One region of the Brevibacillus sp. BC25 genome, then DNA from elsewhere that is predicted to be linked to it. Evidence: predicted binding sites of a transcription regulator. Region 1 holds the regulator's gene; each other region holds the start of a gene.

Region 1 (3,285 bases):
GCATCAAGAATTTACCCGCTACAATCGTATCTTTCACATCGCGTCCATTTGCTGCGTACACGACGTGTGAAATCGGTTGGTGTGCCGGGTGGAAATGGGCTTGGTGGCTATCCAGCACGATCAAGTCAGCTTGCTTGCCTACTTCAATGCTTCCGAGCGTTTCCTCTTGGAATACCCCTTCTGCGCCATAACGAGTAGCCATGCGAAGTGCTTCCTCTGCTGGTACGGCTACTGGATCGTTGTTCACACCTTTGTGCAGGATCGCAGCGAGTTTCAATTCCTCAAACAAATTCAAATTGTTGTTGCTTGCCGAGCTGTCGGTACCCAGTGACACGCTTACACCTTTTGCCAACATTTTCGGAACAGGCGCAACACCGCTTGCCAGCTTCAGGTTGCTCACTACGTTATGAGAAACTCTCACGTTGTATTTTGCCAAAATGTCGATTTCTTCATCCGTTAGGTGAACAGCGTGTGCGACGAGTGTTGGGCGATTGAACATTCCCAGCTTTTCCAAATGAGCAACTGGACGCAGTCCGTAGTCCTTCTCGTTTTGACCGACTTCCCAAGCAGTTTCAGACATATGGATATGAAGCGGCAAGGAAAGCTCATCGGCTTTTTCGATAATTTGGGTAATAAATTCTGGTGAGCAGGTGTACGGCGCATGCGGTGCCATCATGACGGTAATACGCCCGTCTGCCTGATTATGCCATTCTTTTGCAAAAAGAGTCGCGTCTTTCAGCTTTGTTTGACGTTCTTCTTCGGAGCACAGACCGATCATACCACGGCAAAGGCGCGCACGCATTCCAGCTGCATCAACTTCCTTCGCCACGACGTCCATATGATCATACATATCCACAAACGTGGTGGTTCCGGTACGAATCATCTCGATAAGCGACAATTGGGTACCCCATTTTACTGTATCGCCCGTGAATTGCGCCTCCAATGGCCACATTTTGTCTTCAAGCCATTGTTGCAGCGGCAAATCATCTGCATAACCGCGTAGGAGGGACATACCAGCATGTCCATGCGTGTTGATTAAGCCAGGTAGTATGTAATCACCTTTTTGATCGATGACTTCATCGTATCCCGCTTCCGACAGGTCTTCAGGAGTTGGGCCCACATACGTAATCTTGTTGCCTTCGAATGCTACGGCACCATCGTAAATGACTTCATTCGTATCGTTAACGGTAATAACTGTTGCGTGAATGAGGATCGTCTTTTTCATAGTATACACTCCATTCTTACGTCAAATAGTAGGCCAAGCTTTGCAGGTTGGACGTCACATCCGCATAGTGAATGCGAACATCTTTTCCTGCGCGAATCGTCGTAGGGGCAAAATTCAAGATCCCCCTGATACCCGCTTGAGTCAACTGATCACATACGGATTGCGCTGCAGGTGCCGGTACCGTAATAATCGCTAGCTTGATTTGCTTGTTTACGATCGTTTCTTCCAGCTCTGCTAAAGGCTGGATCGGTATACCTGCGACTTTTTTGCCCTGCTTCTCTGGATTACTGTCAAAGATGGCCGCAATCCGCATGTTATCTTTCAAATAAGCGTTGTAGTTACTAATGGCATGGCCTAAATGCCCAGCTCCGACCAAAGCGACACGGATTTCATCCGTTAGCTTCAGAATTTCACGTATTTTTTCCACTAGATAATCGACATCATAGCCGATTCCCTTTTTTCCAAAATCACCAAAAGCTGCAAGATCTTTTCTGATTTGGGCAGGATTCACATCAAGATTCTTGCCCATCTGTTGGGAGGAAACGGTGGTCACCTCAACTTGCTGCAAATAACTGAGGTAACGCAGATAAATCGGCAAACGACGGACGACCGCTTCTGAAATCTTTTCGTGTTTTGCCACGTTCGGTCTTCCCCCCTAATTCTTTTGCTTCAAAATCCGATATTCTTTTCCATTCGATAAAATGGTAATGGAACCGTCGTGGCTGGTAACGTATGTCTCGGCCCATGACTCACCCAGGCGCTCCATGACTTCCGTCTGACCGTCTTTCATTTGATCCCGCGATCGACCTGTCTGAATAATGGCGACCTGAGGATCGACTTGCGTCAGAAACGGTTGCGAAGAGCCTTGATTGCTCCCCTGACCGGCTACCTTTAGCACTTCCGCTTTCAGTCTGCCATTTTGCCGTTCCAACAGTCGCTCTTCTGCTTTTTCATTCACGGCGCTCATAAATAAAAAACGCAATTGACCGTGCGTCAATCGAAAAACGAGAGAATTGTTCTGGGGCGATAAAAATAACGGTTCATCCGGGAGCAAAACTTCCATCGAGATTTCTTGGTCAAGAGCGAGTACTTGTCCTTGCTCTGCTTCCATCTGTTTTTGGTTGGAGCGAAGCAGCATGACATGGCGAATCGATGATGCGATCAGCTTGGGCAAAATGACGGCATCTACAAGCACTTGCTGGCTCAATGAAGCGTAGCCTCCCATATGCTCAGGCTGGTCGTTCGTCACCACTACATAGTCGAGCCGTGTGATCTTGAGCTCTGCCAAGCGCGCGGAGAGAACGGGCCAATCATCTGCCGTACCCGTATCAATCAGCATCGTTTTGCCGCCTGGCATTCTCAAAAGCGTACTCTCACCATGTGGAAGTGCCAAGTAGGTGATAATAAGACCCGAAAATTCCTGTTCTGTCTCTGTTTCAAACGGGTCATCTATCTTCACTGCTGCCTCTTGCAAATACAAATGGCTATCAATCGAGCATGCGCAAAGGAAAATCGCACTAAGAACTACAATCCACCAACGCCACTCTTTTTTCCATAACATTTATTTTATCACCTTAATCCCTATGAGACTATTGCTTCATTTTATGAATCTGACAGGGATTGCATACTAAGGAATGGCTCTATGCGCTCTCGCAGCGTTGGCCATGGACCGCTTTCGATCTGAAATGGCGGCAAAGATTGAAGGAAAGAGCGTCCATATCTCGACTCAACCACACGCGTGTCTAGAACGATCACGACCCCGCGATCCAAGTGGTGGCGAATTAATCGACCCACCCCTTGTTTAAATTGCAGAACAGCTTGTGGAAGAGACAAGGACATAAAAGCGTTTTTTCCTTCTGCCTTCAAAAGCTCTGCCCTTCCTTGATAGACAGGATGATTCGGTGGAGCAAATGGGAGGCGAACAATGACTAAACTGCTTAGCCATTCCCCCTGGATATCGACACCTTCCCAGAAGCTGCTCGTCCCAAGTAGGACACTTCTCTCCATGCTTCGGAACAGACGCACCAGCTTGCTCCGATTGTTGCTATCAATCCCGTGAC
Region 2 (3,285 bases), on a different contig from region 1:
GTCACCTGCGAGGAATACATCAGGGTGAGAAGTGGATTGCAGGAATTCTGTAACAGTTGCGCGCCCGCGGTTAACTTCGACGCCGCACTCAGCCACTACGCGATTTCCTTGTACGCCACCTGTCCATACCATTGTTTTGGTTTCAATGGTAGCGCCATCTTTTAAGCAAACCGTGGTTTCTTTCATTTCCGTTACAGGTACGCCTGTCAGGAACTGAACGCCGCGTTTTTCCAAGCTCGTTTGCGCACGCTCCACCAGGTCAGGAGCAAAACCAGCCAAAATGGAAGGACCTGCTTCTACGCAGTAGATGGATACGTCTGCAAAGTCTACGCCGTGTTTGTGGCACAGATTTGGCAACATATCAGCGAATTCCCCAACCAGCTCGATACCTGTCAGACCGCCACCACCTACTACGAAGGTAGCATCTGCTTTATTTTTGCTCGCCTTGTATTCAATCACGCGCTCTTCGAGGTGTGCACGCAGACGATTTGCTTCTTCTACAGACTTCAGTGTGAAGCTGTACTCTTGCAGACCTGGGATTCCGAAGAATGCGGTTTCACTACCCAGCGCAATTACCAAAGCATCGTATTTAATGGACTCGCCGCTCGCCAATGTTACGCGTTGGGAATCGAGGCCAATATTTTCTACCGCGTCTACTACAAGGTTAATCTCTTTGCCACGCAGCAATCTTTCCAGAGGGAGCGCCACGTTTTGTTCAGACAGGTTTCCTACTGCCAAGCGGTGCAGTTCCGTAATAATTTGGTGAGTAGGAAAACGGTTTACCACCGTGATCGACGCTTCTTCAGCCGTCATGTATTTACGTGCAGTCAATGCGCTGAGCAAACCGCCATAACCGCCACCTAGAATCAGAATATGCTTCGCCATGCCCAATCCTCCGTCCATGTCTTACAATCAATAATAAAAAATACTAGCGTTTTTGTTGTTGACGTTCTGCTGATACTTCCAGGAATGCTTGTGCGAAACGCAATGTTTTTTGTACTTGCGGATCCTTTAGCATTTTGAGAATACCGAACAAACCGATAGTAGACTCTTCTACATGAACACGGTCATTGGCTTCAATGGCTGCTTGCGCAATACCTTTCGCTTTGTCAGAGATCGGTTTTACGAACTCTTCCATTCCGCCTTTGATGTCGTCGATCAACACATGATCATTTGCTACTGTTTGTACCAAATCATATGTTTTGGTCAAAAGTGTTGTCAGTTCTGCCAATTTAGGCAGGTTCGCCACCAATACGTTCAGTGACTCTTGAATTTCTGGTTTCATCAACTGATCGAGTACATCTTGTTGCTGCGCTGGTGCCAGAGTTGCAGTGCTTGCTACTTCAGCAGCAGCTTGAGCTTGTTGCGTAGTTGTTTGAGACATAAAAAAAACGTCCTCCTTTGCTTTGGAATAGAGGCCTTTCATTCTCGATGCCTGTTCATACGAGTAACGGCCGCTATTCTCCCTGAAAATCCGGTAAAAAATTGTTTGTAACATTTTTCACAAAGTAAAGCAGACAACGGATTCGAATAATCAAAAGTGAATGATTTCACGTGTATTTATTCAGGAAAGCGTACACAACAAATCATGAGGTGAACAGGCTCGATTTAGAACTCTATGTACTCTACTATATACCTTCTTCACAGGAACATCAAAGGAAAAAAACCGCTTCCTTAGGAAGAAGCGGTAGTTGAGAGCTTTTTATAGTAATCCTTGATGAGTTCATGGTGCTTTTCATTGATATCCGTAAAGATTAATTCAATCATCGATTGCTTGTCTTGGAACGTTTTTTCCACGATTTTCGCCATCATGACGATCTCCTGCGCTTGCTTCGGTATCTTGAAAGACAAGTGGAGAAAATCGCCCTTCGACACATAACCGTCTGTACCCAATACAAGACGGGTAGGAGAGAATTTCAGCAACACTGCCTCGCCTTTTTCTTCGATCGGTCTCGCTCCCATCACCTTGTAAGGGACAGAAATACCGAGATCTGGAGAGATGGGATCCTGCTTGCGCTTTTGTGTAATTTCTACCCCTACACTAATCGGAATCATCCCTAAAAGCTTGATCGGCCAAACCGTTTGCTCCGAAACTACTTCCAAATCAATGGTATTCACTGCCGCATCCGTCTCCCAACGAATGCGTACAGTTGATCCGAGAAGCTCTGCTTTCGTTTCAGGCTTCATCTCATAGGAAACTACGAGATAACTGCCCTTTGCATGTTCAACCAAAACTTGGACAGGTGTCGTCACCTGCTTGGAGATGATTAGCGGTAGCGTCGCACCGCGTTGGAGTCGTTTATCCCCCATAAATGGGTTCAGTGATGGGATATCAATCATGGTTTTTGTCACTCCACAAAGTCAAACTCTAATTTGCCGATCCGAACGGTATCCCCGTCTTTTGCTCCTTGCTTACGCAGGGCCTCATCTACACCCATGCTGCGCATTTGTCTTGCAAAACGTTGGGCTGCATCATAACTGGTGAGGTTGGTCATGCGTACGAGCTTCTCGATTTTTTCGCCGCTAACAACAAATACTTCGTTATCACGCGTAATCTCGAATTCGTCTGGTTCTTTTTCTGCACGGAAGACGACACGCTCTTCCACTTCCACAACTTCTTCGACAGTAGGCTTGTCCGGAATGGTCGCCAACATATCCCCGATTACATACATCAATTCCTGTACGCCTTTGCGGGTTGCAGCAGAGATCTCGTACACCTTCACATCTGGAGCCTTTTCCTTGAAAATACGCAGGTTTTCCGCTGCTTCTGGCAGTTCCATTTTGTTCGCGACTACAATTTGCGGACGATCTTCGAGCTTCAGGTTATACATAGTCAGCTCGCGGTTGATCTGCAAATAATCCTCGTATGGATCGCGCCCATCTACCGCTGCCATGTCAATCACATGGACGATCAAGCGCGTACGCTCTACGTGACGCAGGAATTGGTGACCAAGACCCACACCTTCATGCGCGCCTTCAATCAATCCTGGCAAATCAGCCATTACGAAGCTCTGCTCGCCTAAGTCCACAACACCCAGATTCGGTGTCAGCGTCGTAAAGTGGTACTCCGCAATTTTTGGCTTCGCCGCTGTTACACTGGACAGCAAAGTGGATTTTCCAACACTCGGATAACCAACCAAGCCCACATCTGCAATCAGCTTGAGTTCCATGACAATGTAACGCTCTTGACCTGGCTCCCCGTTCTCCGAGATGTGTGGGGCTGGATTTGAAGAGTTGGCAAAACGAATATTGCCTCGTCCACCACGTCCACCTTTTGCGATCACA
Region 3 (3,285 bases), on a different contig from region 1:
GCCGAACTTCTTGGTGTCAGTGGTTCAAATATTGGCGTCGTTCTATACAGATGCTTGAAAAAGCTGCAGATGGAATTGCAAAAAGGGGGCTTCCGTTATGAAGAGTAAGCATGATCTAGACGATTTTCATGAACTCACCGACTTGCTTACTGATCTGGAATTAGATGACGCCACTCCAAAAGCCAACATATACAATCGGCTGAAATTCAAATTGGAATCAGGAAATATACAACTACATGAAAAGGACGGGATCTATATGAAAATGAATAAATGGAAAGCTGCCACAGTTAGTGCTGTTGCTGTTGTTTGCCTTTTAGGTGCATTCTCGACTACGTCGTTTGCCCAAGGAATGCTCCAGACGATCTTGGCACGCTTTCAGGTTGGGAACATGGAAATTACCCAATACGATAAAGAGCTACCTGCTACACAGTCCAATACCCAAGAAATCGAGATACCTATAGAACGCAAGGCCCCCCCACAGATGACAGTGGAAGAAGCACGCGCAGCTAGCAAAATGGACTTTCCCGCACCGACATGGTTGGCAGAGCATTATTCCTATGTGAACACGGTCGTTCAAGGCGAGCGTATGGTAGAGATTCAGTATAAAAAAGAGAAAGAGTTTATTTCCTTGTTGATTTCAAACGGTGGCGAAAACGGCATCAGCACGACAGAGGGTGTCAAGATCGAAACCATTGGCGGGAAAAAGGTACATTTCGCCAACGGAATCGTGATTTGGGAGCATGAAGGATTCACATACGAGCTGTACCAGATGGCAGAGAAGAGCTTTGATGCTGCAACTATCGGCAACATCATCGATTCCTTGTCAACGAAATCCGCCAAAAAATAAGCAGTTGTTGCTTCACCACGTACCCAGGCACACCGACTTCGATTGCTTTTCGAGGTCGGTGATCGCCTGGGTATTTTCGTAATGATGGAATTGGTAGTGATTTGGGAATGGATACGCCGCTTACACAAGTGTCGTATCTCATCAAAAAAAATCAATAGGGGAAAGATAGGCCTGTAAAAGGGTTCATTTTTTCTACGGCCATAATCGTTGATAATTTTTAATATGAATGAAATCTATTGCATGTGTAATGAAATAAGTAATGAAGCATAAGTCTAGCTCAAATGATAGGGTAATCCTAAACAGTCACAGAGTGTTAAAAATCATGTAACGAATCGGACACCCTCTAGGGTCAAAAGTCCTGCTACAATTATGCATGACCGGAAATATACAGGGTAAAACAAAACAAAGAACTCTCTCACGAAGATGAATGCGAAAAGGGGGTTACAAGAGAGAGAATCAATTGTGAATTTTTTCACATATATTTGTGATTTTTTTCACAAAGTCGCCATAAATTCTGGTTTCCCCACTGGTATAATTCCGGTACATAAAGGCCAAGACGCGAATAGAAAGGGATCTTGTACATGGATATAGTGGATTTGGGACGACTTCAATTTGCGATAACAACTATCTTTCACTTTGTTTTTGTGCCGATTTCCATCGGGCTGTCATTATTAGTAGCCATTATGGAAACGATGTATGTGGTAAAAAAGAATGACTTGTACAAAAAAATGGCCAAGTTTTGGGGAACCTTTTTGCTCATAAATTTTGCTGTCGGGATCGTGACAGGGATTATGCAGGAGTTCCAATTTGGGATGAACTGGTCTGATTTCTCACGATTCGTCGGCGACGTATTTGGGACACCACTAGCGATTGAGGCCCTCTTAGCATTCTTCCTCGAATCGACTTTTATTGGACTATGGGTGTTTGGTTGGGATCGCTTGTCCAAAGGTGTGCATCTCGCATGTATTTGGCTCGTATCCATCGGAACGATTCTTTCGGCTCTCTGGATTTTGGCAGCCAACTCGTTCATGCAGCAGCCAGTCGGCTTCGCTATCAATAACGGACGTGCAGAGATGGTCGATTTCTTCGCTCTCCTTACCAATGGACAATTACTATATGAATTCCCGCATACCGTATTTGCGGCATTTGCGACAGGTGCCTTCTTGGTAGCAGGTATCAGTGCTTGGAAGCTGTTGAAAAAACAAGACGTTACATTCTTTGTGCAATCTTTCAAAATTGCGATCGTGGTAGCATTGATTTCCTCACTTGCTATTGCTCAATTCGGTCATGGTCAGGCACAGTATTTGGTTGCTACCCAACCGATGAAAATGGCAGCGAGTGAAGGTCTCTGGGAAACAAGCTCAGACCCAGCTCCTTGGACGGTTTTTGCAACGATTGATCCGGAAAAACAAGAAAACGGTTTTGAAATAAAGATTCCTTATCTGCTTAGCGTCCTGACGTACAATTCCCTTTCAGGTTCTGTACCGGGCATGTTGGAATTGCAAGCAGAGTATGAGAAAACCTACGGTCCAGGAAACTACATTCCACCAGTTCGGACGACCTTCTGGAGCTTCCGCATCATGGTAGCGGGTGGTAGTGCAATGATTTTGCTGGCTTTGTACGGGGCATATCTCGCTTTACGTAAAAAGTTGGAACAGCCAAACAAGCGGTTCATGCAGTTGATGGTTGCGGGTATCTCACTACCATTCATCGCAAACTCGGCTGGGTGGATTATGACGGAGGTAGGTCGTCAGCCGTGGACGGTATTCGGGCTACTGCGTGTTGAAGATTCGGTTTCGCCAAGCATTAGCACAGGAGAGGTATGGTTCTCTCTCATTGCCTTCACGACGATTTATCTCATCCTGCTTTGCCTCTTGGCTTATCTGTTTGCTCGTGTGGCCAAAAAAGGACCGGATATGGATAGTCACGAGGAAGTAGAGGATTTACAGCTTCAGGATCCATTTGATCGTGTAAGGAGTGAACGTTATGGAGCTTAATGAACTGTGGTTCCTGCTCATTGCCGTTCTGTTTACCGGATTTTTCTTTCTCGAAGGCTTCGACTTTGGTGTCGGCATGGCAACGCGCCTGCTATCACGAAATGATTTGCAGACTCGGGTTCTGATTAATACGATTGGCCCGTTCTGGGATGCCAATGAAGTTTGGCTGATTACAGCGGCTGGTGCGATGTTTGCAGCGTTTCCGGAGTGGTATGCCACGATGTTTAGCGGGTATTATCTCGTGCTTACGCTGATTCTGCTTGCGTTGATTGGACGCGGGGTAGCATTTGAATTTAGAGGCAAAGGGAAAGGCGAGGCTTGGAAAAAGACGTGGGATGTAGCGATTCTGATTGGAAGCTTTGTACCGCCGATGTTGTTCGGAATGGTGTTTGCCAGCTTGGTGAAGGGTGTTCCGATTGATCAGAATATGGAAATGACTGC

Evidence for each region. The regulator Rex, encoded in region 1, represses fermentation and respiration genes when NADH is low (regulators of the CRP and FNR family bind a similar motif). The targets are predictions, from matches to a motif close to TTGTGAAATATTTCACAA.
Region 2: the regulator Rex is predicted to act here: its motif matches at 1,490-1,507, upstream of PMI05_RS26635 (DUF1641 domain-containing protein).
Region 3: the regulator Rex is predicted to act here: its motif matches at 1,308-1,325, upstream of PMI05_RS28850 (cytochrome ubiquinol oxidase subunit I).

Annotation. Positions count from the first base shown of each region.
Region 1 is NZ_AKIX01000051.1:71,036-74,320, forward strand. Features, by position in the region: gene PMI05_RS15200 (amidohydrolase) at 1-1,225, opposite strand, end outside; gene PMI05_RS15205 (redox-sensing transcriptional repressor Rex) at 1,242-1,865, opposite strand; gene PMI05_RS15210 (ComEC/Rec2 family competence protein) at 1,881-2,786, opposite strand; gene dinG (ATP-dependent DNA helicase DinG) at 2,828-3,285, opposite strand, start outside.
Region 2 is NZ_AKIX01000119.1:6,357-9,641, forward strand. Features, by position in the region: gene PMI05_RS26630 (NAD(P)/FAD-dependent oxidoreductase) at 1-885, opposite strand, end outside; gene PMI05_RS26635 (DUF1641 domain-containing protein) at 929-1,384, opposite strand; gene PMI05_RS26640 (PilZ domain-containing protein) at 1,675-2,340, opposite strand; gene obgE (GTPase ObgE) at 2,349-3,285, opposite strand, start outside.
Region 3 is NZ_AKIX01000130.1:106,385-109,669, forward strand. Features, by position in the region: gene PMI05_RS28840 (sigma-70 family RNA polymerase sigma factor) at 1-108, shown strand, start outside; gene PMI05_RS28845 (hypothetical protein) at 98-847, shown strand; gene PMI05_RS28850 (cytochrome ubiquinol oxidase subunit I) at 1,429-2,844, shown strand; gene cydB (cytochrome d ubiquinol oxidase subunit II) at 2,834-3,285, shown strand, end outside.